4 regions of the Paracoccus sp. SY genome follow, and region 2 is predicted to be linked to each of the others. Evidence: riboswitches for the same ligand, from Rfam matches in the RefSeq annotation. Region 2 holds a riboswitch; each other region holds the start of a gene.
The links. Region 2 has a riboswitch for cobalamin ahead of CK944_RS10025 (TonB-dependent siderophore receptor). Riboswitches for the same ligand answer to the same signal wherever they lie in the genome.
Positions count from the first base shown of each region.

Region 1: linked by a shared signal. The riboswitch ahead of CK944_RS17155 (energy-coupling factor ABC transporter permease) and the one ahead of CK944_RS10025 (TonB-dependent siderophore receptor) in region 2 are both predicted to bind cobalamin.
Region 3: linked by a shared signal. The riboswitch ahead of CK944_RS17140 (DUF1636 domain-containing protein) and the one ahead of CK944_RS10025 (TonB-dependent siderophore receptor) in region 2 are both predicted to bind cobalamin.
Region 4: linked by a shared signal. The riboswitch ahead of CK944_RS18960 (DUF1852 domain-containing protein) and the one ahead of CK944_RS10025 (TonB-dependent siderophore receptor) in region 2 are both predicted to bind cobalamin.

Region 1 is NZ_NWMQ01000032.1:21,620-29,148, forward strand. Features, by position in the region: gene CK944_RS17150 (cobyric acid synthase) at 1-908, shown strand, start outside; cobalamin riboswitch at 1,014-1,232, shown strand; gene CK944_RS17155 (energy-coupling factor ABC transporter permease) at 1,262-1,939, shown strand; gene CK944_RS23300 (hypothetical protein) at 2,082-2,234, opposite strand; gene oiaX (3-oxo-isoapionate-4-phosphate decarboxylase OiaX) at 2,690-3,946, opposite strand; gene CK944_RS17165 (four-carbon acid sugar kinase family protein) at 3,943-5,301, opposite strand; gene CK944_RS17170 (phosphogluconate dehydrogenase C-terminal domain-containing protein) at 5,388-6,218, shown strand; gene CK944_RS17175 (D-ribose ABC transporter substrate-binding protein) at 6,336-7,277, shown strand; gene CK944_RS17180 (DUF2291 family protein) at 7,352-7,529, shown strand, end outside.
Region 2 is NZ_NWMQ01000010.1:6,186-13,714, forward strand. Features, by position in the region: gene CK944_RS10015 (hypothetical protein) at 135-437, shown strand; gene CK944_RS10020 (NAD-dependent deacylase) at 444-1,121, shown strand; cobalamin riboswitch at 1,152-1,346, shown strand; gene CK944_RS10025 (TonB-dependent siderophore receptor) at 1,481-3,340, shown strand; gene CK944_RS10030 (ABC transporter substrate-binding protein) at 3,327-4,136, shown strand; gene CK944_RS10035 (iron ABC transporter permease) at 4,133-5,119, shown strand; gene CK944_RS10040 (ABC transporter ATP-binding protein) at 5,116-5,856, shown strand; gene parA (ParA family partition ATPase) at 5,853-6,488, opposite strand; gene CK944_RS10050 (antibiotic biosynthesis monooxygenase) at 6,550-6,891, opposite strand; gene CK944_RS10055 (dipeptidase) at 7,014-7,529, shown strand, end outside.
Region 3 is NZ_NWMQ01000032.1:13,868-21,396, reverse strand. Features, by position in the region: gene CK944_RS17150 (cobyric acid synthase) at 1-303, opposite strand, end outside; gene cobO (cob(I)yrinic acid a,c-diamide adenosyltransferase) at 315-938, opposite strand; cobalamin riboswitch at 976-1,186, shown strand; gene CK944_RS17140 (DUF1636 domain-containing protein) at 1,311-1,661, shown strand; gene cobW (cobalamin biosynthesis protein CobW) at 1,663-2,679, shown strand; gene cobN (cobaltochelatase subunit CobN) at 2,679-5,888, shown strand; gene CK944_RS17125 (hypothetical protein) at 5,885-6,988, shown strand; gene CK944_RS17120 (precorrin-8X methylmutase) at 6,978-7,529, shown strand, end outside.
Region 4 is NZ_NWMQ01000046.1:15,086-22,614, reverse strand. Features, by position in the region: partial or broken gene CK944_RS18970 (hypothetical protein) at 1-409, opposite strand, end outside; gene CK944_RS18965 (methionine synthase) at 810-1,838, opposite strand; gene CK944_RS18960 (DUF1852 domain-containing protein) at 1,864-2,850, opposite strand; cobalamin riboswitch at 2,978-3,178, opposite strand; gene CK944_RS18955 (sugar phosphate isomerase/epimerase) at 3,879-4,703, opposite strand; gene CK944_RS18950 (HAD family phosphatase) at 4,716-5,390, opposite strand; gene CK944_RS18945 (glycerophosphodiester phosphodiesterase family protein) at 5,387-6,148, opposite strand; gene CK944_RS18940 (ABC transporter permease) at 6,171-7,034, opposite strand; gene CK944_RS18935 (ABC transporter permease) at 7,047-7,529, opposite strand, start outside.

The DNA of each region.
Region 1 (7,529 bases), on a different contig from region 2:
TCCTCGACCCCGAGGATGCCGCACGCATCAAGGGTTTCATCGTCAATCGATTTCGCGGCGACCCCTCGCTCTTTGACGACGGCTATCGGATGATCGCCGAGCAGACCGGCTGGCCGGGTTTCGGTGTGCTTCCATGGTTCGCCAGGGCCACGCTGCTTCCTGCCGAGGACGCGCTCGACCTGCAGCCTTTTGGGGAAGGTGCGATCAAGATTGCCTGGCTCGCCCTGTCCCGCATTGCGAATTTCGACGATCTCGATCCCTTGAAAACGCATCCCGGCGTCAGGCTCGAAATGGTTCGGCCGGGACAAGCCATTCCAGGCGATGCTGCGGTGGTTATTATTCCGGGCACGAAGTCTACCCGGGCCGACCTTGCCTTCCTGCGCGCACAGGGGTGGGACATCGACCTCAAGGCCCATCACCGCCGCGGCGGTCGCATACTGGGGATATGTGGCGGGTTCCAGATGTTGGGCAACAGCATTGTGGATCCACATGGCATCGAAGGAGAGGCCGGTGAAACCGAGGGTCTTGGCTACCTGGATGTCCAGACGGTGCTGGCAGCCGACAAGCGCCTGACCCGCGTAACCGCCGTCCATGCTCTTTCCGGCCTGCAGGTCGCGGGTTACGAGATCCACCTGGGCAGAACCGAAGGGATCGGTTGCCTGCGCCCCTTTGCCCATATCCACGATTGCCCGGACGGTGCGCGTTCGCGGGATGGACGGGTAGAGGGAACCTATTTGCACGGGCTGTTCACATCGGACCCGTTCCGCAATGCCTGGCTTCAAGGCCTGGGCGCAAGAACAAGCCCCTTTTCCTATGCCGCAGAAATCGACACGGTGCTTGACGAGCTTGCCCTCCATATCGAGGCCCATCTTGAAGTGGAGGAGTTGTTGAGGCTGGCGCAGGTGTAAGGCTTGGAACTGGCCTTCGCTTGCTCCCTCAACGAACCTGTATCCGAAAGAGGTGTGCAGCGTCGGTCACGAGGCGCAGATCCTGCTTGACGCATGACAACCAAGGCGCCCACAAGGGGCCATGGCGTTCGGTCGGCACAACCCGACTGGACTTAATCGGGAATGGGGAACGGGCATTCCGCAAGGATGCTCCAAGCCTCAACCGCCCCCGCGACTGTGTGCGGAGAGCGGCCTTCCAAGAAGCCACTGGTCCGATGGACTGGGAAGGGGGAAGGCTGCTGTGACCCGCAAGTCAGGAGACCGGCCATGCAGGAAATGTCAAACGCTGTCGGTGGGACGGCAAGGAGAGACGGATGCATATCGAACCAGGCCTCGTTGATGGGGCCAAGATTTTTCTGAGCTATGTCACTGCGGCGGGCGCTGGCGCCTATGCGCTTCAGCGTGGCTGGATCACGTTGCGCGAGCAGGGTGTGGCTTCCTTCGCCGGGCGTGCTATTGCGAGCACGGCCTTGGTATTTTCCTTCTTCGAGATACTGCCACACTTTCCGGTCGGCGTGTCGGAGGTCCATCTCATTCTCGGGTCGACACTGTTCCTGATCTTCGGTGTGGCGCCTGCTGCGTTCGGCCTCGCTTTGGGGCTGCTCTTGCAGGGGCTGCTGTTCGCACCCTTCGACCTGCCCCAATACGGCATGAACTTGACCACCCTGCTGGTGCCGCTTTTTGCACTTGAGGCTCTCGCCCGCCGCATCATTCCATCCGGCATGGCCTATGTGGATCTGAGCTATGGCCAGGTGCTGTCGCTGTCTCTGGCCTATCAGGGCGGCATCGTGGCCTGGGTGGCATTCTGGGCCCTTTACGGTCAAGGCCTGACTTCAGCCAACCTGGCAGCCATCAGCACATTTGGTGGCGCCTACCTTCTTGTGGTCCTGATCGAGCCGTTGGTTGATCTTCTGGTCCTCGGCAGCGCCAAGGCAATCCGGGGTCTCAAGGGGTCGAAATGGGTCACCCCACGCCTGCACTCGGCTGCCTGATCTCTGTCCAGGTTAGGGTTTTTCCTATCCAGAAACACAGCCCCTCAGGCAAGACCTCGTTCCTAAGCCCTGCCGTACGGCAGGGCTTTTTGCTGAAACCTCTGAGTGCAGGTCCAAAACAAGTTTGCGGCCTGGCGGGTTTTTAGAAGGCGTGAAGCGTGCCTGATGCTATCAACACGACATGCAGGTGAATGTCATACTTCTTGGCCAGCTCAGCCGTGGTCAACTCCTCGCGAATGGCTTCCAGAGGCAAAGTCGCTTTCAATTTGGCCGAATAACGCTTCCGTTTCGTCATGCGAATCGGTCCTTCGTCAATCGCCAAAGCTTAACGACTGGTCCGAATTCCTGCGACCACCTCTCTCTATGACGGTCAACACGCGCGATCGATCAGCTTGCGCACGGATGCCCTAGTGATCTGGCGCACCCCTGATGTCGTCATAAGGGCAACAGGTCTTTAAGAGTTCGCCTCCAAAGAATGGCCAAGGAATTTAGACTTTCCTCAACCGACTTGACCAGCCAAGTCGTACAAGTGCCGCAGCAGATTCTAACGGGTATTATGGAATATTAGCTGAGAACCCGGCAACTCAATTGACTAGTGGGCGATCATTCGATCGCCTTCAGCTTCTCACCGATCCTGACCAAACCGTCCGTTCATAGCTCGTCGCCACCGGGAAGCCTTGAGCCGCCGCTTCTTAATGTCAATCCGCGACATCGGCATCGCGCTTTCCAATCACGAAAGATTCTCGGTTTCTATCCTGGCAGTTCACTTCCCCACTTCGCCAGCGATGCCGCAAGGTCTGTGTCATTTGCCGCGGCTTGCTGCAGACTTTCGCCATCAGCCGCGGCCTGCCAAGCCCGACGGATCGCCCGCACGCCAGCCGCCGCGCCGTGGGGATGACCATGAATGCCGCCTCCCCCGAGATACATCAGGTCCAGCGTTCGGCCAGTGCGCTGATACGTGTCCACCGCCTGCCCGCCCCATTGGCCTGAGCAGACCACTGGAAGCGGGCGGTCGGCATCAGAGAATATAGGTGTCATCACATCGTGGAAGGATTTGACGAAGCTGTTATCCGGCTCCCAGTATTTTGCCTGTATCCCATTGATTTGGAACTGATCGACACCCAGCAGGCGCCATATCTTCTGATAGGCGCGGAATTCCATCCCCAAGGCGGGGTGGCGGGTCAGGATGTCCCATCCGTTCCGGTGCGCATGCAGGCACAAGGCCGACCGCTTGCGCAGAAATGCCATGCCGCCATGCCCGATGGAGTTGATATTGACCACTGCCGCATTTCCGCCTCGGGCCGCGACATGGTCATGGTCGCGCATCATCCGGTCAGGATCGGCCGAGGAGATGCCGAAGGCATACATCACCCGCTTGCCGGTCCGGTCGGCATGGCGCTCGATCACCGGCATGATCGCGTCGACGCGCGCCGCCAGCGGCGAATAGCCCGGCGACATTAGCTTTTCGTCGTCCTTGATGAAATCGACGCCGGCCTCGCAGAGCGTCTGGACAACCTCCGCCGTATCCTCGGGCGAGAGGCCAAGCGAGGGCTTGATGATCGAGGCGATCATCGGCCCCTCCTCTACCCCCATCAGACAGCGCGACCCCTCGATGCCGAATTGCGGGCCGGGATGGCAGGCGAAGGCTGGCGGCAGGTGGAAATCCATGACGCGCATGCCGGTCAGACCACGGATGGCGTAAACGCCGCCCACGGTGATCGTCATCAGGGCAGCGATGTCGGTGCCGATGGCGTCCAGCGGCCAGGCGATAGTCACATCGGCGCGGCGGAAGGGTCCGGGCATGTCGGTCGGGAAACCGGGGGTTTCCGCGTCGGGCAGCGGTTCGATCCGCTCGACACGGGCGGCATAGCGGGTCTTCAGCGCCTCGGTTTCGCCGGGCAGTTTGGTAAAGGTGCCCGTTGACTGGTCGGCGGCGATCTTCTGCGCCATCGCCTCGATGCTGCCGGGCGTCTCGATGCGATAGGTGACGCGAATGTGGTCGGTCATGCTGTTGTCCTCTTTGATCCGCCGCCGTCACGGATCCAGCCGAAATAGTCTTCCGAACCCATCTGCCCGCCTTTCAGAGCAATCTCGAGGCCATCATGAGGACCGCTACCGAAGGCCTGACACAGCGCTGCGCCAGGGATGGTCGGCGCCTTTGCGACCAAGGCCGACAGCCCAAGCTGCCGCATCCCATGTCCCGAGGTATCCCCGCCCGAGATCACCGCGCGTCGGATCCCCGTGGCGCGGAGCGTGGCGTCCAGAATGCGGCCCAGGGCTTCCCCGATGCGGCGATTGGCGGTGGTTCCATCCATACCACTACGAGCCAGGGCTGTGCGATAGGCCTCAACCTGCGGGCCTTCGCCGGATGCGGAATGGACCAGCGGGCTTTGACCCGCTTGGGCGGCGGCAATGGCGGCTTGGGTCAGGCGCCGCTCTTCCTCCGCCAAATCGGCATCGCTGCCGGTGACGGCGCGGGCGTCGAAGGGCAAGAGGGCAAAGCCGTTCCGCCCGGCCCAATCCAGCTGCCGCGCCGTGGTGGGCGAGACGGAGCCCGACACCGCCATGATCCGCCCTGCACGCGGTAAGCCGCCCGGCGCATCCACCCGCGGGATCGTGCCGCTGTCCTGCCAATGGCGGACCAGCGCGTATTCCACGCCCTGGCTTCCTGCGACAAATCCCAAGTCGGCGCGGTTCTCCCAGATCAGCCGGCCTGCGGCGGTTTCGCTGGCAGGTTCCATGCTGTCAATCGACAGAATTCGTGCCCCTGAAGCCAGGGCTGCCTGCAAGGCCTGCGGATCGGCCAACGCCTCAAGGTCGATCAGCGCCGACCGCAGGTCGGTCTGCGTTGACAGGTGCCCCAGCAGGTCGGATTCGGGCATTGGTGTGACTGGGTGGCGCGACATGACCGGGTGGCGGTCCAGCCGGAACACCCCGTCCAGCGTGCCCGCGAACAGGTGCCCGAAAGCCTGATACCGCCGCATCTGCGGTGCGGCAGTCAGCAGCGGCACGGCCTTGGCAGGACGCACGCGCAAGCCGATCTCAATCGCCGCGCCAATGGAGCCGCTATCGGGCGAGGAGTCGAATGTCGAGCAGATCTTGTAATGCAGGATCGGCGCCCGCAGCGCGTCCAGCCAGCCGAACAGCACGGGCAAGTTCTGCGCCATCCAAGCCGGGTCATGGCTGCGCGCCGTCGTGGCGATCCCCACGCCGCGGCAGCCCGCGAACCGCGCCGCCAAGTTCGGCGAGGGAATGTCGGTGAACAGAACCGAGGACAGTCCTGCGAAATGCAGCACCTCCATCACCGCCGCCGATCCCGTGAAGTCGTCACCCAACCATGTGACCCACGGCGCCTCAGGCATCGCGTCCTCCTCTTGACAGCGCAATCCTGTTATTATCTCATCATACCAGTTTGGCAAGGATGATTCCTGCCTGGGAGGAGAACCAGATGACGAAAGTTGCCCTGTTCGGGGCTGGCGGCAAGATGGGCGTGCGCCTGTCCACGAACCTTGCCAAGACCGATTTCGAAGTGGCCCATGTCGAGGTCAGCGACGCAGGCCGCGAACGGCTGAAAACGGAACTGGGCTTCGACACCGTCAATGCCGACGTGGCGCTGGAAGGCGCCGAGGTCGTAATCCTGGCGGTGCCCGACACCGTGATCCGCAAAGTCGCCGCATCCGTGGTGCCGCAGGTCGCGCCCGGCACGATGATCGTGATCCTGGATGCCGCAGCACCCTTCGCGGGCCACCTGCCCGAACGCGCGGACATCACTTATTTCGTAACCCACCCCTGCCACCCGCCGATTTTCAATGACGAGGCTACGCCTGAGGGACGGGCTGATCATTTCGGCGGCGTCGCGGCCAAGCAGGGCGTGGTCAACGCACTGATGCAGGGTCCGCGCGAGCATTACGAGTTGGGCGACCGCATCGCCCGCGCCATCTATGCCCCTGTCGCCCGCAGCTATGAGGTCACGGTCAAGCAGATGGCCATGCTGGAGCCGGGCCTGTCGGAGACGGTCGTGGCCTCGCTTCTGGTCGTCATGCGCGAGGCGATGGACGAGGTCGTGGCGCGCAGCGGCGTCAGCAAGGAATGTGCCCGCGACTTCCTGCTGGGCCACATGAATATCTTGGCCGCCGTGATTTTTGAAGAACGGCAGGGCGCCTTCTCTGACGCCTGCAACAAGGCCATCGAGTTCGGCAAGCCGATGCTGATGCGTGACGACTGGAAGAAGGTGCTCGAATGGGACGAGGTTGCTGCCAGCATTGAGCGGATCACCTGAAGAAAAATCGGGAATCATTATCTCATCATACCTGTTGACAGAATGGTGATTCCCCCGCAGCTTGAAACGGTCAGAGAGGAACCGGCAGAAGTCCGGCTGACCTTATGGGAGGAAAACATGAAACTGACCCGCCGGCTGATGATCTCAGCCTTTGGCCTTGCCATGACCGTGGCCATGCCGTCCTTCGCGACGGCCGAGGGCACCATCGCGATCATCACACCCAGCCATGACAATCCCTTCTTCAAAGCCGAAGCTGTGGGCGCCGAGGCGCGCGCCAAGGAGCTGGGCTATGACACAGTGATCATGGTCCACGACGATGATCCAAACAAGCAGCTTGAGCTGTTCAACACCGCCATCGGGCAGGGCGTAAAGGCGATCATTCTGGACAACGCGGGCGCCGACGCCACCGTGGCCGCCGTTCAGTCCGCCAAGGACGCAGGTATCCCGTCCTTCCTGATCGACCGCGAGATCAAGGAATCCGGCATCGCCGTCAGCCAGATCGTGTCCAACAACTATCAGGGGGCGCAGCTGGGGGCCGAAGAATTCGTCCGCCTGATGGGCGAGACCGGCAAATATGCCGAGCTTCTGGGCCGCGAGGCGGACACGAACGCGGGCATCCGGTCGTCCGGCTATCACGACATCATCGACCAGTATCCAGACATGGAGATGGTGGCCCAGCAGACCGCCAACTGGTCGCAGACCGAGGCCTATACGGTCATGGAAACGATTCTGCAGGCTAACCCAGACATCAAGGGCGTGATCTCGGGCAACGACACCATGGCCATGGGTGCCTGGGCCGCGCTTGAGGCGGCGGGCCGGACGGATGTGATTGTGGTGGGTTTCGACGGTTCGAACGACGTGCGCGACAGCATCAAGGCGGGCGGCATCAAGGCGACCGTGCTGCAACCGGCTTACCGCCAGGCGCAACTGGCCGTGGAACAGGCGGATGCCTATCTGAAGAACGGCTCGACTGGCGTGGATGAAAAGCAGCTGATGGACTGCATCCTGATCAATGCCGACAATGCCGACAAGCTGGAAACCTTCGCCCTGGCGGAGTGACCGCGACCCGGCCCGGCCCGGCACCCGCGCCGGGCCGTTTTCCCATACCCCCGGAGTCCCGCATGAAGCGCGCGATGACCGCGATCCTTGGCCTGTCCCTGGGCCTGACGGCGCTTGGCGCCTGCAAGATCGTCCCGAACCCCGAACCCGGCAGCGAAAACGCGGCGTCTCAGACCGACGAGGAGCGGATGGCCGCAAAGGCGGGCGAGATCTACGCCGCCCAACTGGTGCCCTATGTCGCCCAGAAGGCCA
Region 2 (7,529 bases):
CGGCGCGCAGGAACCCTGCCGCACACCGCCTGATTGAGCGGGCGGCCCGTTCCTGATAACATCACCCCCGGACGGGCATCGCAGACCGGGACAACCGGCCCCCGCCGAACAACATGAAATCGAGGAGACAGTCCATGCTCAACCGCATCGTCATTGCGGCCGCGGCCATCATGATGACCGCCCCCCTGGCCGTGGCAGGCCCCATCGACAGCGCCTGCGTCCGGTCCGAACGCGCCCGCGGCAATGCACCCCTGTGCGGCTGCATCCAGCAGGTCGCCAACCAGACCCTGTCGCGGTCCGACCAGCGCCGCGCTGCGTCCTTTTTCCGCGACCCGCACCAGGCGCAAGAGGTGCGGATGTCGAAAAGCGATGCCGACAACGCCTTCTGGGCACGCTACAAGCGGTTCGCCTCCCAGGCCGAGGCTTACTGCCGGTAGGCCGCCTTGCGCATCACCGTCCTGACCGGCGCGGGCATTTCCGCCGAAAGCGGGCTTGCGACATTCCGCGCCGTCAACGGCTTATGGGAAAACCACCGGATCGAGGATGTGGCGACGCCCGAGGGTTTTGCCGCCGATCCGGCGCTTGTCCATCGCTTCTACAACATGCGCCGCAAGGATGGCTCCGGCGCACGCCCCAATGCCGCGCATCTGGCCCTGGCCGATCTGGCGCGGCGGCATGACGTGACGCTGGTCACGCAGAACGTGGACGACCTGCACGAACGCGCGGGCAGCACCGATGTCATCCACATGCATGGCGCGCTGTCCGGCGCGCTTTGCGCGGCTTGCGGGCATCGCTGGCGCGCGCCGATGGTGATGCAGCCTGAAGACCCCTGCCCCGCCTGCGCCCGTCCGGCGACCCGGCCCGACATCGTCTGGTTTGGGGAAATGCCCTATCACATGGAACGCATCTGGGACGCCCTGGAAGGGTCCGACCTGTTCGCGGCCATCGGCACGTCCGGCAACGTCTATCCGGCGGCGGGATTCGCCCAACACGCCCGCCGCAACGGCGTCGAATGTCTGGAACTGAACCTGGACGCCAGCGCCAATGCCCGCGACTTCCACCGGCGCATCATCGGCCCTGCCAGCCGCACGGTGCCGGACTGGGTGGCATCGCTGGGCTGATTGGCCTTGCCTCATGACAGGTTTGTGAGCTAAAGGCGGCCCTGCCTCGGTTCCGGGTTGATCCCCGGTTAAAAGGGAACGCGGTGCGAATCCGCGACTGCCCCCGCAACTGTCAGCGGAGAGCGAGGCCGGATTGACGCCACTGGTTCCGCCCGCGGGATTGGGAAGGCCCGGCCAAGCGATGACCCGCAAGTCAGGAGACCTGCCGAACGCGATCACCCTGACGGCGCGCGAGGGGCGCGCCGGATACGGAAACTTCCGTCGTGGTGGTGTCGCTGTCCGGTGGGTTCATCCCCCTGGACGAACCGCATCGCGCCCGGGCCGCACGCATCGCCCGGGTTTCTGGAAGGATGTCTTTCGTGACGCCGAAACCCTTTTTCCTGTCCCTGACCGCAGCCCTGGCGCTGACGACCGCCCTGCCCGCCGCCGCCCAGGATGCCGCGGCAAGGCCCTTCGTCCTGGACGACCTGACCCTGACCGCCAATCGCGAACCGACCGAGCTCAGCCGCTCGGGCAGTTCGGTATCCGTGCTGACCAGCAAAGACCTGCAGGACAGGGCCAGCCAGCCCCTGACCCGCAGCCTGACCAAGCTGCCAGGGGTGACGCTGCGCCAGTCGGGGCCGCTGGGCACCCTTGGAGTGGTTCAACTGCGCGGCGCGCCCGCTCAATACCTGCCTGTGGTCATCGACGGGATCGAGGTGTCGGACCCCGCTGCCGACAAGACCTACTATAATCTTGGAGGCCTGGTCAGCGCCGGCATCGACCGTGCCGAACTGCTGCGCGGAGCGCAGTCAGCGCTTTACGGGACTCGTGCCGTGGCAGGCGTCCTGTCCCTGCAATCGCTGCGCCCGACCGAGGATGGCCTGCGCCACCATTTCGGGATCGAGGCAGGCACCTATGACACGCTGACCGCAAGCTATGGCGCGACGCTGCGCCAGGACGACTTGGACCTTGCATTTCACGTCAGCCATATCCGCACCGACGGCTTTTCGGCCAAGGACGAAAACGAGGGCAACTTCGAGGAGGACGGGTTCGAGGCGACGCGCCTGTCCTTCTATTCCGAACACCGGCTGCAGAACGGGGTGACAATCGGCTTCAACGGGTTCTGGGAAGACAGCACCGCGGATTTCGACGATTTCCAAGGTGACGTGCCAGGCACGCCGGGCAACGACTATACCGAAAGCGAAAGCTATGGCCTGCGCGGTTTTGCCCGATTCACCACCGGCGCGGTCGATCATGACCTTTCCCTGACCCGTTATCGCATCCAGCGGAAATCATATCAGGATTTCGCCGCTCCTACCTTTCTGCCGGACGTCGTGGAAACCAGCGAGTTCGTCGGCACCCGCACCAAGCTGTCCTGGCAGGGCGCAACCGATATCGGCCAGGGCGTCCGCGCCGTCTTCGGTGCGGATACCGAGAAAGAGGAAGTCGCGGACAAGGGCAATGCCCGCATCAACGGGGTCTTCGTGGAAACGACCGCTGCCTTGGGGGACCGCTTCGACATCACCACCTCGCTGCGCCGCGACGACCATTCGCGCTTTGGCGGGTTCACTTCGGGGCGGGTCGCAGCCGTTTATCGCGCCGACAATAACCTGCTGTTCCGTGCGGCCCTTGGCAACGGCTTCCGCGCGCCGTCGCTTTACGAACTGTTCAGCGAATTTGGCGATGCTTCGCTTGAACGCGAAGAAAGCCGCACCTACGAGGTCGGGGTCGAAAAGCAATGGGGCGACAGCCATCTGCGGGCCACGGCTTTCTGGCTCAAGGCAGAGAACCTGATCGGGTTCGATCCTGCCGCGACGGCCTGCGGCCAACCCTTCGGCTGCTATGCCCAGGTGCCCGGCACCACCCGCCGCCGGGGGGTGGAAATCGATGGCCGTTATGCCTTCGGGACGGGCCATGCGCTGACCGCCAGCTATACCTTCATCGACAACCAGGCGAATGTCGAATGGGCCAGCGTGCCCGAACGCGTCCTGAACCTGGGGGCAGAGACGAGTTTCGCGACCGGCACCATGGCCGCGATCGAATTGCAGCATGTCGCCGGGCGGGCGGACGATCTGGACGACTTCACCACTGTCGATCTCAGCGTCAGTCATCCGGTCCGCGACAATGCCACCGCCTATCTGCGCCTGGAAAACGTCTTCGACGAGGAATACCAATGGGTGCGGGGCTATGGCACCTCGGGGCGGGCGGTTTATGCGGGGCTTCGTGCGTCGTTCTAGGACCATTCTGGCGGCGGTCCTGATCGCCGCCGCGGCCCTGCCCGCCGCCTCTGGATCGGCGGAGGCGGCCCCGCAGCGCGTGGTGTCGATGAACCTGTGCATCGACCAGTTGGCGATGATGCTGGCCGCGCCGGGGCAACTGGTCTCGGTCAGCAGTCTGGCGCAGAACCGGCGCTTGTCCCCCATGGCCGAACAGGCCGTCGCCCATGTGCCGAATACCGGGCGGGCCGAGGAGATCTATCTGCTGCGTCCCGACCTGGTGATCGCAGGGACCTATACGCCCCAGGCCACGATCGCGATGCTGCACCGCCTGGGATTGCGGGTCGAGATCCTGCCCCCGGCCGAGGATTTCGACGCCATCCGCGCCCAGATCACCCGGCTGGGCGCCCTGCTGGAAAGGCAGGCCGCCGCACGCGATCTGCTGGCCCGCTTTGACGCGGATCTGGCGGCGGCGCGTGCCCCGTCCGGGCGCGGCCGGGCGGCGCTGTATTATGCCAACGGCTTCACCTCGGGACCCGGCACCTTGGCGGGCTCAATCCTTGGCGCGGCGGGATACGACAATATCGCAGCGGATCACGGCATCTCGGCCACGACCCACCTGCCGATGGAATTGCTGGTGATGGCCCGGCCAGACCGGCTGATCACGGGCGCGACATGGCCGGGCCAGTCGCAGGGCGAGGCGATCCTCGACCATCCCGCGCTTGCCGGTATCGCCCCCACCGAAAGACAGGTCACCGATCGCGACTGGGTCTGCGGCACGCCCTTCGTCACGCGTGCCATCCGGTCGCTGAGATGAGGAAATGGTCCGTCACCCTGTCGGTGCTTGTGGGGGCATTGTTCCTGGCATCCCTGCTGACAGGACCGGCTGGCCTGCCCGCGATGGATTCGCTGCGGGCGCTGGCCTTCGGAGGCGACGGACCGATCCCCATCGTGATGCGGGAAATCCGCCTGCCCCGCGCGATCCTGGGACTGGCTATCGGCGCGGGCCTGGGCCTGACGGGGGCCGCGCTTCAAGGCTATCTGCGCAATCCCTTGGCCGAACCGGGACTGATCGGCATCTCGGGCATGGCGGCCCTGGGCGCCGTGATCGCGATCCAGACCGGGCTGTCGCTGGCCGCGATGTCGGCGCTGCCCCTTGCGGCCATGGCGGGGGCGACGGCGGGGGTGGCCCTGCTGGTGGCCCTGGCGGGTCCGCGCGGTGGGTCCGTGACGCTGATCCTGGCGGGGGTCGCGATCTCGGCCCTGGCGGGCGCGGGCACCGCCCTTGTGCTGAACCTGTCGCCCAATCCCTATGCCGCGAACGAGATCGTCTTCTGGCTGATGGGATCGCTTGCCGACAAGTCCATGCTGCATGTCTGGCTGGCGCTGCCGCCCATGGCACTGGGCGCCGGGCTGATCCTGTCGGTCCGCCGCGCGCTTGACGCGCTGACGCTTGGCGAGGCTGCCGCGCAGACCCTGGGCATATCGGGAACCGGGCTGCGCTGGCGCCTGATCGCGGGGACGGCCCTGGTCGTCGGACCGGCGACGGCCGTGGCGGGCGCCATCGGCTTCGTGGGGCTGGTGATCCCCCACATCCTGCGGCCCCTGGTAGGCGCGCGGCCATCCGCCCTGCTGCCCGCTTCGGCCCTGGGCGGGGCGGCGCTGCTGCTGGCGGCCGATGTCGCAGTGCGGCTGATCGTGCCGGATCGCGACCTGAAGCTGGGCGTGCTGACCGCCATCGTCGGCGCACCTCTGTTCCTGCACCTGATCTGGAAGACCCGCAGCGGGGGGCGCGTCTGATGGTCCTGCGGCTTTCCGGCCTTTCCGTCACCCGCCGCCGCCGTCCGGTGCTGCACGGCGTCAACCTGGCCCTTGGCAGCGGAGAGTTCGTGGGCCTGATCGGACCCAACGGCGCGGGCAAGTCATCCCTGATGGAGGCCGCGCTTGGCCTGATCCCCTTCACCGGCACCTCTAGCCTGGCCGCGATGCCAGCCGACCGGCGTGCGCGCCATGCCACCTATCTTCCGCAGTCGCGCGAGATCGCCTGGCCCGTCAGCGTCGAGGATCTGGTGGCCCTGGGACGCATCCCCTGGCCCGGCGGCGGGCGCAGCGGCGAAGACCGTGCCGCCATCGACGCCGCCATCGCCCGCATGGGGTTGGAGGCGTTTCGCAAGCGCACCGCCCTGCGGCTGTCGGGGGGCGAACAGAACCGCGCCCTGATCGCCCGTGCCCTGGCGCAGGACACGCCCATGCTGATCGCGGACGAACCCATCGCGGGCCTTGACCCGGCGCAGCAACTGGCCTGCCTGCGCCTGTTCCGCGACCTGGCGGCGGAAGGGCGGACCGTGCTTGCCTCGATCCACGACCTGGGGCTGGCGGCGCGGTTCTGCACGCGGCTGGTGCTGCTGTCGGGCGGGCATGTGCTGGCGGACGGTCCCGCCGATGCCGTGTTGGGCGACGACCTGTTGCGCCGCGCCTTCGGCATCACCGTGCGCCGGGTCGAGACCCCGGACGGTCCGGCGATCCTGCCGGTCTAGGCCATGGCGGCCAGAACCTCATCCGTCAGGGCCGCGATCTCGTCCCGCGCGGGGCCGCTGGTGGCACGTTCCAGGGCGGCTGTGCCCTGGCCCAGCGTCTCGGCGTAAAGCACCCGATTGGCGACCTGGGTTCCTGCCACATCGGCGCCCAGGTCGGCGGCCTTCTGCGCGACCTCGGCCGACAGCCGCGTGTTGGGACGCACCCGGTTCATCACCACCAGCACCGGCGCCTTTTCGCGCCGCGCCAGATCCAGCACGCCTTCGGTCGCCCAAAGATCGACATGGCTGGTGGCGACCGGCACCAGTACCAGATCGGCCACCCGCAGCGCCGGGCGCAGGTCGCTGTCGATCTTGGGCGGTGTGTCGATGATCACGAAATCGAACCGCTTCTTCAGCTTCTCGGATTCGTAGCTGGCCCCCCAGGCGGACGAGGTGGAGAAATCCATCGCCTCATCCTCGCCCCGCGTCTGCATCCGTTCGATGAACCAGCGGCCCAGGCTGCCCTGCGGGTCGGTGTCGATCAGGGCCACGGAATGGCCCCGCCCATGCAGGCTGACGGCCAGGTTGACGGCCAGCGTCGTCTTGCCCGATCCACCCTTCTGCTGCGCGACCGTGATGATCCTGCCTGCCATCGCCCTCTCCTGCCCTCGGGGTTGACGGAAGGTTAGCGGTCGGGCGCTGCCATTGCACGGGTTATTTCGCAGGCGCAGCATCCGTGTTGAAGACGGCCTGGACTTCGTACATCACCGGCTCGAAGCTCTTGCACATGCCGTTGATGTCGCGGTTCCGGCGCCGCATTTCGTCGCTGCGCAGCATGGCCTGGTAATCCTTGCGATCGCGCCATTGCGAATAGGTCGCGATGCGGGTCTGCGCATCGTTCAGGTGGATCGCCCCCGACACGAAGCCCGGCTGGCGGCGGATCACCTGGTCCCAGGCCTCGGTCAGCAGATCCAGCACGTCATGGGCGCTGCCGGGCGTCACCTCGAAGGTGGTGATGACGGTCTGTCCATCGAAATCGGGGCGGATGTCGGGCATGGCTGGCGTCTCCTGTCGCTTGCAGGGCCAGCCTAAGGCCGAATCGCGCTGCCCGCCAAGCGCCAGCCATTGCCGCCCGCGCAGGGATGTGCATGGTCGGGCCAGGATTGAAGGAGAAGCGGATGATCCCGGTATTCGACGGCCACAACGATTTCCTGCAACGCGTGGTGACAGGGGGCACCGGGGTCTGGCTGGACGGCGATGGCACGGGCCATCTGGACCTGCCGCGGGCGCGCGCAGGCGGGATGATCGGCGGGTTCTTCGCGATCTGGATCCCCTCGCCCCAGGGGCCGAACGACTCCGCCGCCGTGGCGCTGATGGAAAACCCGCCCTTCGCCATGCCGCTGCCGGAACAGATCCCCTTTGCCCAGGCCCTGCCCCATGCCTTTGCCCAGGCCGCGGCGCTGAAGGCGCTGGAACGGACCGGCACGCTGGACATCGTCACCACCGCGCGCGGCATCCGCGAAACCGTCGCTGCGGGCCGCATCGCCGCGATCATGCATATGGAGGGGGCAGAGGCGATTTCCGACATGGACGCCCTTCACCTGTGGCACGCGGCGGGCCTGCGGTCCCTGGGGCCGGTCTGGTCCCGGCCGACCGCCTATGGCCACGGCGTGCCTTTCGCCTTTCCCTCCTCG
Region 3 (7,529 bases), on a different contig from region 2:
TCGCGCGTAGTCGCGGGCCTTCAGGGTGGCGCGCCGCTTTCCCTGCACGATGACCTGCGCGCCGATGTCCGTCTCGGGTTTCAGCAGGACCGGGTTCATGTCGGTGTGGGACTCGACACCGCAGGCAAGCGCCTGAAGAGCTTGCGCGCGGCCAATCTCGCCGCCATCCACTGTCACGGCAGCGTTGTTCGACATGTTCTGCGGCTTGAAGGGGCGCACGGACAGACCGCGCCGCACGGCCGCCCGGCAGAGGCCGGCAACAAGCAGGGATTTTCCGACGTTCGATCCGGTTCCCTGGAGCATCAGCGCATGTGTCAAAACTCGATCCCCGCCTGAGCCTTGATTCCCTGTCGGAAGGGATGCTTCACAACTGTCATTTCCGTCACCAGATCGGCGATCTCGATCAGGTCAGGCTTGGCATTGCGGCCCGTGAGCAGAACATGGGTCATCTCGGGCTTCTCGGACCGGAGGAAGTCCACGACCTCGGCGATGTCGAGATAGTCATAGCGCAAGGCGATGTTGATCTCGTCCAGAAGAACCATCCGGTTGCGTTCGTCCCGGATCAGGTCTTTCGCCTTGGCCCAGGCACGGGCGGCGGCGGCACGATCACGCTCCAGGTCCTGGGTTTCCCAGGTAAAGCCTTCACCCATGGTATGGAACTCGCAAAGGATGGGGAAATGGGTCAGCAGGAGATCCCGCTCACCCGTCGCCATCGCGCCCTTGATGAACTGAACGACCGCCACCGGCATCCCATGCGAGATCGCCCGCATCACCATGCCGAAGGCCGAGGACGATTTGCCTTTTCCCGGGCCTGTCAGCACCAGGATCAGGCCCTTCTCGCCGGTCTTCTCTGCCATCATCCGGTCGCGGGCCGCCTTGATCCGGGCCTTCTTCTCGGCATGGCGCGCGGCCTCATTGGGGACTGTTCCTGTCGGCATGGCTCCCTTTCTCTTGACAAGCGAGGCGGTCTCGTGGCTTCCCTCGTGCATCGTTGGTTCTCGCACAGCGCGAGCTAAGAGGGAATGCGATAGCTGGTTTCCAGCAAAGCGCAGCCGCCCCCGCGACCGTGACCGGAGAGGTCACCCGGATGCCACTGGGCCGAACAGCCTGGGAAGGTCGGGTGACCGTCGGGGAAAATCCCCGTCATCCGCAAGCCGGGAGACCTGCCAGCGTGCGGTGCGAGATTTCGCATTCGCATTGTGTTGCGGTCGGGGTGAACCGTGTGCAAGCCATGACGGCGGCCATCAGGCTTTCGCATGTCCTGCGCGCAAATCCTTGCTCCCGCGTCCATTGGCTTGCCGGGAGGGCAGATGGCCAAGATGAATGCGCTGACGGTCTGCATCACCTGCAGGCGCGACGGCACCGATCCGCAGGGCCCGCGTGACGGGGCGCGGCTGTCCGATGCGCTTTCCGCGCGCGGCGTGCCTCATGACCGACAGGAATGTTTTTCGGCCTGCGAGCGCTCCTGCGTTGTCGTGTTCCGTGGACCTGGCCGCTGGACCTATGTGCAGGGGGGACTGGATCCTGACCTGCATCCGGACGACGTGGCCGAGATGGCCCGCGCCTATGCCGCGACGCCAGATGGCATCGTGCCCTGGCGCTCCCGTCCCGAAGTGATCCGCAAGAACACCATTGCCCGCATTCCCCCGATCGAGGTCTGAAATGTCACTTGAAAAAACCCCCGTCACCATCGTCACCGGATTTCTGGGGGCTGGCAAGACGACGCTGATCCGCCATCTGCTGCAGAACCCCGAGGGGCGCCGGTTGGCGGTGCTGGTCAACGAGTTCGGAGATGTCGGTGTGGATGGCGACCTGATCCGCGCCTGCGCCGATGCCAACTGCCCCGAGGCGAACATCGTCGAGCTGACCAACGGCTGCATCTGCTGCACCGTCGCCGATGAGTTCATCCCGTCCATCGAGCGGCTTCTGGCGCTCGACCCCAAACCCGACCATATCGTGATCGAGACTTCGGGGCTGGCCCTGCCCAAGCCTCTGCTCAAGGCCTTCGACTGGCCGGACCTGCGCTCGCGCATCACCATCGACGGCGTGGTTGCCGTGGCCGATGCCGAGGCCGTAGCGGCAGGCCGCTTTGCCCCCGATCCGGCGCATCCCGGCGACGCAAGCGAGCTTGATCACGAGACACCGTTGTCCGAGGTGTTCGAAGACCAGATCGCCTGTGCGGATATCGTGCTGCTTTCCAAGGCTGACCTGGCTGGCGAGGCGGGTCTTGCTGCTGCCCGCGAGATCATCACGGCCGAGGCACCGCGTCCGCTGCCCATGGTGGCCCTGACGGAGGGCGTGATTGATCCCCGAGTGGTTCTGGGGATCAACGCGGCGGCCGAGAACGATCTGGCCGCACGTCCTTCGCACCACGAGGGCGAGGAGGAGCATGACCATGACGACTTTGACACGGTGGTGATCGACCTGCCCGAACAGGCGGATCCCAAGGCATTGGCCAGCAAGATCGCGACACTGGCCGAAGTGCAGAAGGTCCTTCGGGTCAAGGGCCATGTCGCAGTCGAGGGTAAGCCGCTGCGGCTTCTGGTTCAGGCCGTAGGTGCGCGTGTGCGCCACCAGTTCGACCGTCCGTGGGGGGATCAGCCCCGACACGGACGCCTTGTCGTGATTGCGCAAAAAGGAGACGTCGACCCCGTTGCCATCCGGTCTGCGCTAGCCTGATGCACGTCCTCTTCCGCGAAAGCCACGGGTTGGATGAGACCGCCCAGCCGGAGGATCTGGGGCAATCGCCTGCGGATCTGGTGGTGCTGTCCTTTTCGGACAGCGACCTCGGAGCTTTCGCGGCAGGCTGGCGGCGTGGCAGGGACCAGCTGCCCACCCTGCGTCTGGCCAATCTCTCGCGCCTCCGCCATCCGCTGTCCGTCGACACCTATGCCGAGCGCACCCTGCCGGCGGCCAAAGGCATTCTGGTGCGCCTGATCGGTGGCAGAAGCTATTGGCCCTACGGCGTGGACGAGCTTTCCCGCATGGCGCGCGAGAAGGGGATCGCGCTGGCCTTCCTGCCGGCAGACGGCCAGCCGGACCCTGTGCTCGACGAGGCTTCGACGCTGCCCGTTTCCACCCTGCGGCACCTGACGAAGCTGTGCGAGGCCGGGGGCGAACTTGCCGCTCATGATGCATTGGCCCTGCTCACCTCGGCCGCGGGGCTGGAGACGGCGCCGCCGCATGGCGCTACGATGCTGCCGAACCATGGCTTCTGGCACCCCGAACCAGGGCCCATCAAAGAGTTTCAACGGGATGATCGCCCTCTGGTCCTCATTCCCTTCTATCGCGCTTGGGCGGCTGCCTCCGACACTGCCTCGATCAACGCACTGATCCGCGCCTTCGAGGCTCGGGATGTGCAGGCCGTGGGACTTTTCCTTCCCAGCCTCAAGGACGCAGCTGCGGCCGATTGGCTGCGGGCCATGCTGCCCCGGCTCGCACCCGCAGCCATCGTCAACGCCACCGCCTTTGCGGGGCGGGCAGGGGATGCGTCGCCCCTCGATGCCCCGGGCGTGCCTGTCTTCCAGGTCATTCACGCGACCTCTGATCGTGCCGCATGGGAGGGGTCGGAACGCGGCCTTTCCGCCGCCGATCTTGCAATGCATGTCGCGCTGCCTGAACTGGACGGACGCATCAATGCGGGCGTCATCTCCTTCAAGGACATGACGGACACCGACCCGGCGCTACAATTCGGGCTTCAGCGTCACAGCCCGGATGCGGAACGGATTGATGCGGTCGTTACCAGGGTGATGAACTGGCGGCGTCTGCAGGAACTGGCATCGTCCGAACGCCGCGTGGCGCTTATCCTGTCTACCTATCCCGGCAAGGAATGGCGGATGGCCCATGCGGTCGGGCTTGACGCCCTGGCGTCGGCGGCGGCCATTGCGCGGCAGCTTGGCCTTGAAATAACGTCCGAAACCATCCTTCGTGACCTGAAGGCCACGCGGCTTCGCTGGTCCTTGACGGCCTATGAAGATGCGCTGTCCTCTCTTTCCGAATGCCTGCGCGGGAACCTTGAAGAAGCGCACGGCAAGATGGCTGCAGAACCGGAGTTCCAAGCCTTTTGGGCCGGCAACCTGCTTCTGGCCTTGCAGCCTGAGCGGGGCAAGGCCGCCACACGAGAGGCCGATTACCACGACCTGTCACATGTGCCAGGTCACGATTACCTGTCCTACTACCTCTGGCTCAAGCATGGTGCCAAAATCGATGCGATCATCCATGTTGGCGCGCATGGCACGCTGGAATGGCTGCCGGGCAAGGCTGCGGCCCTGTCGCGGGACTGCTGGCCCGAGGCGCTGACCAGCGGCGTGCCCGTGCTTTACCCCTTCATCGTCAATGATCCTGGGGAGGCCGCGCAGGCCCGGCGCAGGCTGGGCGCGCTGACGCTGGGCCATCTTCCGCCGCCACTCGTCAGCTCCGGGATGCCCGAAAGGCTGCTGAGGCTGGAAAGCCTGCTGGACGAATATTCAACCGCCGATGGGTTGGACCCGGCCCGCCGTCTGAGGTTGATCACGCTAATCCGGGCCGAGGCGCGCGAGCATGATCTCGAGGCTGAACTTGGGATCAAGACCGGTGCCTCAGCCGCCGAGGCGATCACCGCCATCGACCGCTTCGTTTGCGATCTCAAGGAAAGCCAGTTTGGCGACGGCCTGCATGTCTGGGGGGAAGGCACCCCCGACGAGAAGGGCAGGGCGCAGGGCGATCCGATGTCCCTTGCGTCGGAACGCGCGGCGATCCACGCGGCGCTTGCAGGGCAGCGTATAGCGGCCGGTCCTTCTGGCTCGCCCTATCGGGGACGGCTTGACGTGCTTCCGACGGGGCGCAATCTCTATGGGGTTGATCCGCGTGCGGTGCCCTCGCGCGCGGCATGGCCCCAGGGCGTCCGGCTGGCCGAGGAACTCGTGCGCCGTCATCTGCAGGATCACGGCGACTATCCCCAGGGTCTGGTCGTGAACCTGTGGGGCTCGGCCACGATGCGGACGGCAGGCGAGGATTTCGCCATGGCGCTGCACCTTGCCGGACTCATGCCGATCTGGGATGCGGCCTCCGAGCGCGTCACAGGCTTCGAGGTCACGCCGCTGGCATTGATGGACCGACCGCGGATCGAGGTGACGCTGCGGGTATCGGGCCTTTTCCGCGACACGTTCCCGGACCTCGTCGTGCTGTTCCAGCAAGGCTGCGCGGCACTTGCCGCACGGGACGAGGCCGAGGACATGAACCCCTATGTCGCAGCAGCCCCTGGCTCGCATGTCTTCGCTCCTGCACCGGGCCGCTTCGGCACCGGCATCACCGACGACATGACCGCCGAGGCGGCAGGAAGGGCATGGCTGGAGACTTCAGCCTTTGGTCACGACGGCACGCCCGACCGCGCGGTGCTCGAGGCGCGGCTCAGGGCGGCTGATGGCTTCGTGCTGTCGCAGGACCTCCCCGAGACTGATCTTCTTTTGGCGATGGACTACGCGGCGCATGAAGCCGGGTTCGCCGCAGCCCGCGCTGCCCTGGGACTGGGGCCGACCGCGCTTTACCATCTGGACGCAACGCGCCCCGACACGCCCCGCGCGCGGCTTCTTCCCGAGGAAATCGCCCGCGTTGTCCGGGCCCGTGCCACCAATCCCCGGTGGCTGGCGGGAATGATGCGCCACGGCTTCCGAGGCGCGGCCGAGATCGCGGCCACGCTGGAGCACATGGCGGCCTTTGCCCGGATGGCGCATGCCGTTCCCGAGCATCTTTTCGCACTTTACCATGAAGCAACCCTCGGCTCGGCCGAGGTACGGGATTTCCTCGCGGAGGAGAATCCGGGTGCCCTGGCGGCGATGCAGGCAATCTTTGCCGAGTTCGGGATCGGGCACGACCTGCGCCGCAACTCTGTCGCGAGGCTTCCCACATGACCCGCAAAGGCTGGTGCCCCGGCGCGCTTCGCCCGATGCCGGCAGGCGATGGCCTGCTGCTGCGGGTCCGTCCGCATTGTTCGCGCCTCGATCCGGACCAAGGGACCGGACTGGTCAGGATTTCCGAGTCTTTCGGCAATGGGCAACTTGATCTCGGATCGAGAGCGACGTTGCAGTTGAGAGGCGTCCGCGAAGGCAGCCTGCCCGAGGTGCATCGCCGGCTGCAGGCGCTTGACCTGCTGGATCCCGATCCTCGGGTTGAAGCGAGGCGCAACATCATGACGACGCCTTTCTGGCGTGAGGGAGATGGAACCCTGGAGCTTGTCCGCAGACTTGAGGAGGCGTTGCTGAACGCCCCCGATCTGCCGCCCAAGTTTGGCTTTGCTATCGACACGGGGGAATGCCCGGCACTGCAGGATGCCTCGGCGGATATCCGGATCGAACGCGCCGGGAAAGATCTGCTGCTGCGTGCCGATGGAATGGCCCGGGGCGAACGCGTCGAGCCGCAGGCGGCCATGGCACGCATCCTCGAATTGCTGAACTGGTTTGCCTCCTGCGGGCAGGCCCGGATGGCGAAGGCAGTGGCCGCAGGCATTGTTCCCGCCCTCCACGCGGATGCGGCACCCGACCCGCAGGCACCCCTGGACGAGATCCTGCGTGCTGCTCCGCTTCTGTTCGCGCCCTTCGGGGCAGTGACCTCGCAGATCCTGGCCGAACTCACGGGCAGCGCCCTGCGACTGACGCCTTGGCGGGCGGTTCTGCCCGAACGTCATGCGCGCAGCGAGCTGTGGCTGACCGATCCCAGCCATCCGCTGCTGCGCGTCAGTGCCTGTATCGGCGCGCCGGGCTGCGCCTCGAGCAGCGTCGAGACCCGCGCCCTGGCGCGAGACCTCGCCGCCATTGTGCCAGAAGGGCGGCATCTGCATGTGTCGGGCTGTGGAAAGGGCTGCGCCCATCCCGCGCCGGCGCATGTCACCCTGACAGGGCGCGAGGGGCGCTTCGACCTGGTCCTCAATGGTCCCGCAGGGGGAAAGCCCGCTCTGTGCGGACTGACCGGAATAGACATTCCAGATATGATGAGAGGCCATCTTGGCTCATAGCTATGAAACTGATGGCGCGGCCATCTACCGCGCATCTTTCGCCACCATCCGCGCCGAGGCGGACCTGGCCCGCTTTTCGCCGGAGGAGGAGGTTGTCGCAGTCCGCATGATCCATGCTGCGGGCATGGTGGAGCTGGCGTCCCTGATCCGCTTTTCCCCCGGTTTCGCCCGGGCGGCGCGTCAGGCGTTGCAGGAGGGCGCGCCCATTCTCTGCGATGTGCGCATGGTGTCAGAAGGGGTGACCCGGGCGCGTCTGCCTGCGGACAATCAGGTCATCTGCACCCTGCAGGATCCGCGCGTGCCTGCCCTTGCGCTTGAGTTGGGCAATACACGCTCGGCGGCGGCCATCGAGCTGTGGCGACCGCATCTGCAGGGCGCGGTCGTGGCCATCGGCAATGCGCCGACTGCCTTGTTCCACCTTCTCAACCGGCTGGCCGAGCCGGACTTTCCCCGTCCGGCCGCCATCATCGGCTGCCCTGTGGGTTTCGTTGGCGCGGCGGAGTCCAAGGCCGCGCTGATCCAGGACAACCCCGTGCCGTGG
Region 4 (7,529 bases), on a different contig from region 2:
TGCCACCGTTGCTGCCGATACGGACAATGTAGTCAAACAGCGAGGCGCTTCCGCTACCATTGAAGTTGCAGCCGGGCCCACAGTCGCTCACTTGGGTGCTGCCGTCTCCGAACAGCTCGAGTGCCGGTGTGATGGCCGTTCCGTCCAGTCGGGTGGCACTGACCAGCTTCAGGCTTGCCTGGGTCAGCAGGCCATCGAAGTTGAAGCCAAGGCCCAGATAATCCGCAGTGCCGAGCAAGGTCGACAGGCTGAAGCGCAGCGTGTTGGGCGCTGCCGCGTCGTCGATCGTCAGCTGTGCCTTCGGCGTGGGATCGGTATTGGTATACGTCACTGTCGCGGCCTGAGCAGTGGCCGCGACACTGAAGGAGACAGCCGCTGCGGCCGCCAAAATGCGAAGCGTCTTATGCATAAAACACCTATAAAAGAGGGCAGAGTTCCTACCCTTACCGGTTACTGCATCGCGATCTCTCGAATGCGATAAACCCTTATAGATGCATATGTCTGCTTTGCTGAACTGTCTTTATCGACAGCTTGAGCCCCTTCTGCTGTCGAAAGCAAAGCAAAGAAAACGGAGAGTTTCTTGCCCGTAGCTGCAGGCAGCCGTGTCCGTTTCAGACCTGGCGGGTTTGAGTAAACAAACTCGGTCAGAAAAACTAAGGCAGTTTATTGTCGGCCATAACGACTTTCCTTACCGAAACGGGCCGTCTTGGATGGAGACCGGCCACGCGCGGGTCACGCGAGCCAATCCCACCGCGGCTGACGTATTGAAGCGCTCGCCGATGCCAGACAGACCCGCGTGCGGACACATGTCAGGCCGAAAGCTCGCGCCGAACGATATCGGCGCCGGCGCTCAGAGCAGCCAGCTTGCCGTGGGCTGTGCGGCGTGACAGCGGCGCCATTCCACAATTGGTGCAAGGATAAAGCTTGTCGGCATCCACGAACCGAAGGGCTTGGCGCAGAACATCGGCGACTTCTTCGGGCGTCTCGACTACGTCCGTTGCCACGTCGATGGTCCCAACCATGACCTTTTTGCCCCGCAGAAGTTCGATCAGATCCATCGGAACGCGGGAATGCTGGCATTCCAGCGAGACCATGCCGATCAAGGATTTTTGCAGCCTGGGAAACACCTGCTCGTACTGCCGCCATTCCTCGCCCAGGCTTTTCTTCCAATCCGTGTTGGCCTTGATGCCGTAGCCATAACAGATGTGAACGACGGTCTCGCAGCGCAGCCCTTCGGCCGCCCTTTCAAGGGTCGCGATGCCCCAATCGTTCACCTCGTCGAAGAAGACGTTGAAGGCCGGCTCGTCGAACTGGACGATGTCGACGCCCGCGGCCTCCAGTTCCTTGGCCTCGTCATTGAGGATCCTGGCGAACTCCCAGGCCAACTTCTCGCGGCTCTTGTAATGGGCGTCGTAGAGCGTGTCGATCATGGTCATCGGGCCCGGCAGCGCCCATTTGATGGGCCGGTCGGTCAGCCCGCGCAGGAACCTCGCATCCTCCACGAAGACAGGCTTCTGGCGGGACACGGCGCCTACGACAGTTGGGACACTGGCATCGTAGCGGTTGCGGATCCTGACGGTTTCGCGCTTCTGGAAATCGACACCAGCCAGATGCTCGATAAAGGTGGTCACGAAATGCTGGCGGGTTTGTTCGCCATCGCTGACAATGTCGATGCCTGCCTGCTGCTGATCGCTCAGGACCACGCGCAGGGCATCCTGCTTGCCTTCGGTCAGTTCATCGCCGTGCAGCTTCCAAGGCGACCAGAGCTTTTCCGGTTCTGCCAGCCAAGAGGGTTTGGGCAGGCTTCCTGCGGTCGATGTGGGCAGCAACTTGTTCATGATAGATTGACCTTTTTACGGTGGATCAGGCGACGGTGTGTCGGGCGGACCATTGCTGAAGAATGTTCCAGTACGGCTTGATAAAATGCTCTTCGGCGAATTGTCCCTGCTGAACAGCAAGCCGGCTGCGCTCTTCGCGGTCGTAGACAATCCGGGTCGACGAATAGTCCTGATGCGTCAGGCTTGGCCGGTAGCACCGTCCTGCCGGGGAGTTGGCATTGTAGATCTCGGGCCGGTAGATCCTCTGGAAGGTGTCCATCGTGCTGATCGTGCCAATGAGTTCGAGGGGGGAGTAGTCGTTGAGCAGGTCCCCGGTGAAGTAGAAGGCAAAAGGCGCGGCGCTGTTCGCGGGCATGAAATAGCGAACCTGCAAGCCCATTCGTTCGAAATACAGGTCTGTCAACGAGAGCTCATCCTGATGGTATTCGACGCCCAAAACAGGATGCTTGTTCTCGGTCCGGTGATAGGTCCTGCTCCCTGAAACGCTCAGGCAGATAACCGGCGGTTTGTCGAAATGCTCCCGGTAGGCAGCAGACGCCAAAAAGCACTTGAAGAGTTGTCCATGCAGAACGCCAAAGTCTTCTGGTGCGGCAAATTGAGGTTGGCCTTTGTTGTGCTGCGGCAACCTGATGCTGAAATCATAATCTCTCACATATGAAGAGAAATTGTTTCCTGCGATGCCACAGATCCGCTTTCCGGTCTTTTGATCATAGATCGTTGGTTTCAAAATCTCGATCAGCGGGAAAGCGTTGATCCAACTCCCGTCGCCAATGGTGACTTCGGCTGAGATGATGTCCAATTCGACCGAGTAACGATCACTGTTCGGGTTGTCCCAGTGGGCCAGAGCGTTGAAGCGGTTGTTGATCATCGTGAGGGCGTTGCGCAGATTGTCCTTGCGCCTGCTCCCCCGGGCCAGATTGGCGAAGTTGGTCGTGGCACGGGTACCATCGGAAGGACGGTAATTGTCGTCGAAACGAATGCATTTGATAGAATACGCGAGGTCTTCTCTCATCCTGACATGCCTTCTGAGCGGCTTGAGTGGACAAGCCGTGAAACCAAATGACTCTCCACGACCCATGTCGTGAAGCGGCGATGTCACCTTGCGGATGTGCCGCTCCCGACGCGCCCACCGCGGCCGGAACAGGTGATCGATTCAAGGCAGGTTTCCTGACTTGCGGGTCTGCGCCTTGTCTGGCCTTCCCGGTGCGGCTTCGGCACCAGTGGCTTTTCCGACAGGCTCTCCGCCTACAGTTGCGGGGGCAGTTCCGGATTTGGCGATGGCCTCACCGGATTCCCTTTTACCCGAGGCTTTCCCCGGCACCTTGATCTGGATGCAAAGTCCTCTGACGGACGGAAGGTGTCAACGGATGTGGCCGTGAAATTCCTTCATGAAGACTATGAACCACTGCGCAGAAAAGTGGTGAGACCGTGCCGACCAGGCAACAGACTAATCTGTGCTGTCAGCATGGAGCCCTGCGCCATCGTGCAGCACGATCAACGATGTCGCGTTCCGCTCATTGAGGCAGCTTCCGATCTCCGGGTCGAGGAACATCTCGGGACCTCTCGGGGCGCACTGGCCGGCCCCGCACCCCGTGGTAGAGCCACGGCAGGGAAGGCATATTCCACGGCGTACTGATCAGCGCATACGGTTCTGCCCCGACACTTATGGTGATCGCAGGCTTGGGGGACTCTGACTTTGGTTCTGTCAGCTTTCCTGATATGGCTTTATTTGCCCTTTCCTCCGCCCACGAGGGGGACGAAAGGGGTGCTGCAACCAGTCACCTCGGCAATCGCTTAGCTTTCATTGGAAACCTGCAGACCGAAAAACCCTTGGCCGCGCCAGCTGATATACGGAGCGATGGGTGCTGCGCTCCGTTTGTTATGACATGGCCAAGAGGTTGGAAAGCAGTTGCGCGACCCGCCGCCCATCACAATCGATAGCCTGAACAATGCCGACGTTTGCGTTAATTTTGCAATCCAAGGTTACTATTCGAAACTCAGCGATGATTAGCCGTTTCCTTAGGATCACCGCTCCGTTTTTTAACGCGCCAGCCCCAGCCTCTTCAGATACTCGATCGAAGGCAGGATGCCCGCTTTGTCGCGCAGCTCTAGGATCAGGCGCGGCTTCGAGGTGAACTCGTCCAGTGCGCGGAAAACGGCGGGCCAGCAGATCGTCCCCTCGCCGATGGTCCAGTGGCGGTCGGCATGGCCGTCGGCATCCTGCAGGTGGATATGCTCCAGACGGTTGCCGGCGCGGCGGACGTAATAATCGACGGGCGGGGCGCCAGTGGAGCCATGGGCGTAATGCGCGTGTCCGGTGTCGATCGAGACTGCCATCGCGGGCGAATTGAAGCTGTCCGCCAGGATGCGGCGGATGTCGGGATCCTTGTCCTGGATGTTCTCGACGACCATCGTCACGCCGATCTCCTCGGCGCGTTTGACAACCGGGTCCATCGTCAGGTGGCAGCATTCTACCACGCGGTCATAGGCCGAGCGGTCGGGGAAGTTGTCGAGGTTGTTGAAGTCCCAGGTCGAATAGGGCGAATGGATCACCATCTGCGTGGCGCCCAAGTATTCGCAGACATCTAGCCCCTGCATGTATTTGCGCGCGTTCAGCGCCCGCATGTCGGGATCGGGGCTGGCGATGCTGAGGCCCCAGAAGGGTCCGTGGATGCCAAGCCGCCCAGTATAGCCGGATAGCAGGGCCTTGGCGCGGTCGGCCACGGGCTTCCAGTCGCCGTTCAGCAACTCGATGTCGAAGAAATCCTGCAACTCGAGGTCGCGGTTCTCGGACAGGATGAAGTCCTGCATGGTTTCCAGCGCAGATGTGGGAAGGGCAGCGCCCAGCAGGGGAAGGTCGGTCATTGTTCGTCCAATTCAGGCAGCGAGGGGAAGAAGAAGGCGGGAAAGCAGCTCACGGAATTCGGCCATGCCGTGCACGACATGATCAGCACCAGCATCGTGAAGGACCTGTGCGTGGCCTTGGCGGTGTTCGGATGGGCCGATGAAGCCCACGGCGAGGCAGCCCGCCGCGGCAGCGCAGAGGACGCCATGCGGGTTGTCATCGATGAAGATCGCCTGTTCCGGCGCAACGCCCAGCCTTTCGCAGGCGAACAGGGCGAGGTCCGGTGCGGGCTTGGGCGCGGCGACGTGCTCGGCCGAATAGATGTGGGAGCCGAAGCGCGCCGCCAGCGGAGTACGGGCAATGGAACGGTCCAACCGCTGGACCGCCGAGTTCGAACAGACCGCCATCGGCAGGTCAAAGCCGGACAGCACCGCCTCGATCCCCTGGACAGGTGGGATGTCGCGGTCGAACATCTCGAACAGGATGCGGTCGGATTCGCCGAATACGGCAGCCGCGTCGAGGCCCGCATTCCGCATCCAGGCGATGCTCGCCTGCGCGGCGTTGCCGGAGAAGATGCGGGTCGCTTCGTCGCGGGTCATGGGCAGGCCTGATGCGCTGACGGCTCGTGCAAGTGCCTCGCAGCCCAAAGGCTCGCTGTCGATCAACACGCCGTCGCAGTCGAAGAGGATCGCCTTGTACTCTTTCATGCCGGAACGCCTTCCTGCATCAGCTCACGCAGCAACACGGGATTGTCGGACACGAGGAAGCCCGGCTCGCGCTCGATCCACCGGCGGATCAGGGCGGACTCGTTGATCGTCCAGACAGAACAGGACTTCAGCGGACGCAGGCGGGTGATCTGGTCGAACTCGGCTTCGAACAGCTCGTAGTGGATGCCGACGATGTCCACGAGATCATCGACCTCTCGCAGGAACGCCGCGATACCGCCTTGCCGGTCTGCCCAGGTGCGGTTGACCGAGATGAGGCGGCGCAGGTCTGGTGCTATGGCGCGGATGTGGCGGACGACCGCGATGTCGAAGCTGTGCAGGACGGACCGTTCGGCCAGGCCGAAGCGGCGCAGTGTCTCGACGGTTCGCTCGACCAAGCCCGGATAGGGGATGCCGTTCTCGTCGGATTTCAGTTCGACATAAAGGTCCGTTTCCGCGTGGGGCGCGAGGATCTCCAGAACCTCCTCCAGACTGGGCACGCCCTCGTCGATCAGCGCCCCGTCCGGGCCGCGCAGGCGCAGGGCGCTGCGGCTGTCCGGGGTCAGGTCGCGGGTGCGGCCCGTGCCGTTGGTGGTCCGGTCCAGCGTCGGGTCGTGAATCACCACGATCTCGCCCGCGTCGGTCAGGTGCAGGTCGAACTCGATCCCGTCAAAGCCGTGGCGAGCGGTCTCGCGGAAGCCGAGGCACGAATTCTCGGCCCAGAGGTTGCGGGCCCCGCGATGAGCCATGATCTGTGACATATCAATGCTTTCCTTGAATGGGTTAACGGATCGTCGGGTCCAGCCGGTCGCGCAGCCAGTCGCCTAGAAGCGAGATCGACAGCGTCGTCATCACGATCACCATCGAGGGGGCGAGCATGATCCAAGGCGCCCGCGTCAGGTATTCGCGCCCGAAGCCGACCATGTTGCCCAGCGAGCTTTCGGGCGGCTGCACCCCGAGGCCGAGGAAGCTGAGGCCGGACTCCATCAGGATGATTTCCGGGAAGGTCAGCGTCATCGTCACGATCAAGGTCGAGGCGACATTGGGCAGGATGTGCCGCAGGTAGACGCGCGAGGGCTTGGCCCCAAGCTGCACGACCGCTGAGGCATAGCCTTGCGCCGAGGCCGAGATGGCAAGCCCACGGGCGATGCGGGCATAGCGTTCCCAGCCATAGAAGCCCATCAGGCAGACCAGCAGCACCATCGACGAGCCGAAGAAGGCCAGCACCGCCAGAGACATGATCATGAAGGGCAGCGCCGCCTGGAAATCCGCCAGGGCCATGACCAGATGCTCGACCCAGCCGCGGAACTGCGCGGCCAGGAAGCCCAGCGTGGTGCCGAAGACGGCGGACAGGATCGTCGCCCCGAAAGCGATGACCAGCGAAACGCGGACCGACTGGATCAGCCGCGACAGCACGTCCCGGCCAAGCTCGTCGGTGCCGAGCCAGTGTCCGGGCGTGCCCATCGGCGCCAGCCGCGCCGACAGGTCCATCTTCGTGACCTCGTAGGGCCGCAGCCAGTCGGCGAAGATGGCAGTCAGCACCATCAGCGCGATCCAAGTGATGGCGAGGAAGACCATCCAGGGCATCTTCAGCCGCGCGCGGGTCAGCAGGCGCGGCGAGGGGGCGGCGATTGCAGTATCGGCCATCGGTTTCCCTCTTCAGTGGCTGCGCTTCTGGCGCAGGCGGGGGTCGAGCAGGCCATAGGCGAAGTCGACGCACAGGTTGGCCACCACCATCGAGGCAGCGATGACCAGCAGCAGGCATTGCACCACCGCGAGGTCGCGGTTCGAGACTGACACCACGATCAGCCGCCCGACGCCGGGCCAGGAGAAGATGCTTTCCACAACGACCGCGCCCGCGATCAGCGCGCCGACCATGAAGCCGACCAAGGTAATGATCGGGATCGCGGCGTTGGGCAGCGCGTGCTTCCAGACGACCTCGCGCCAGGGCAGGCCCTTGGCCATCGCGGTTCGGATATAGGGCTGCCCCAGCACCTCGATCATGGCTGAACGCGAGAAGCGGGCGAGGATGCCGATGCCGCCGATGGACAGCGTGGCGATCGGCAGGATCGCGTGGCGCCACGTGTCCTGCCCGCCCGAGGGCAGCCAATCCAGTGTGACCGCGAAGACCAGCACCAGCAC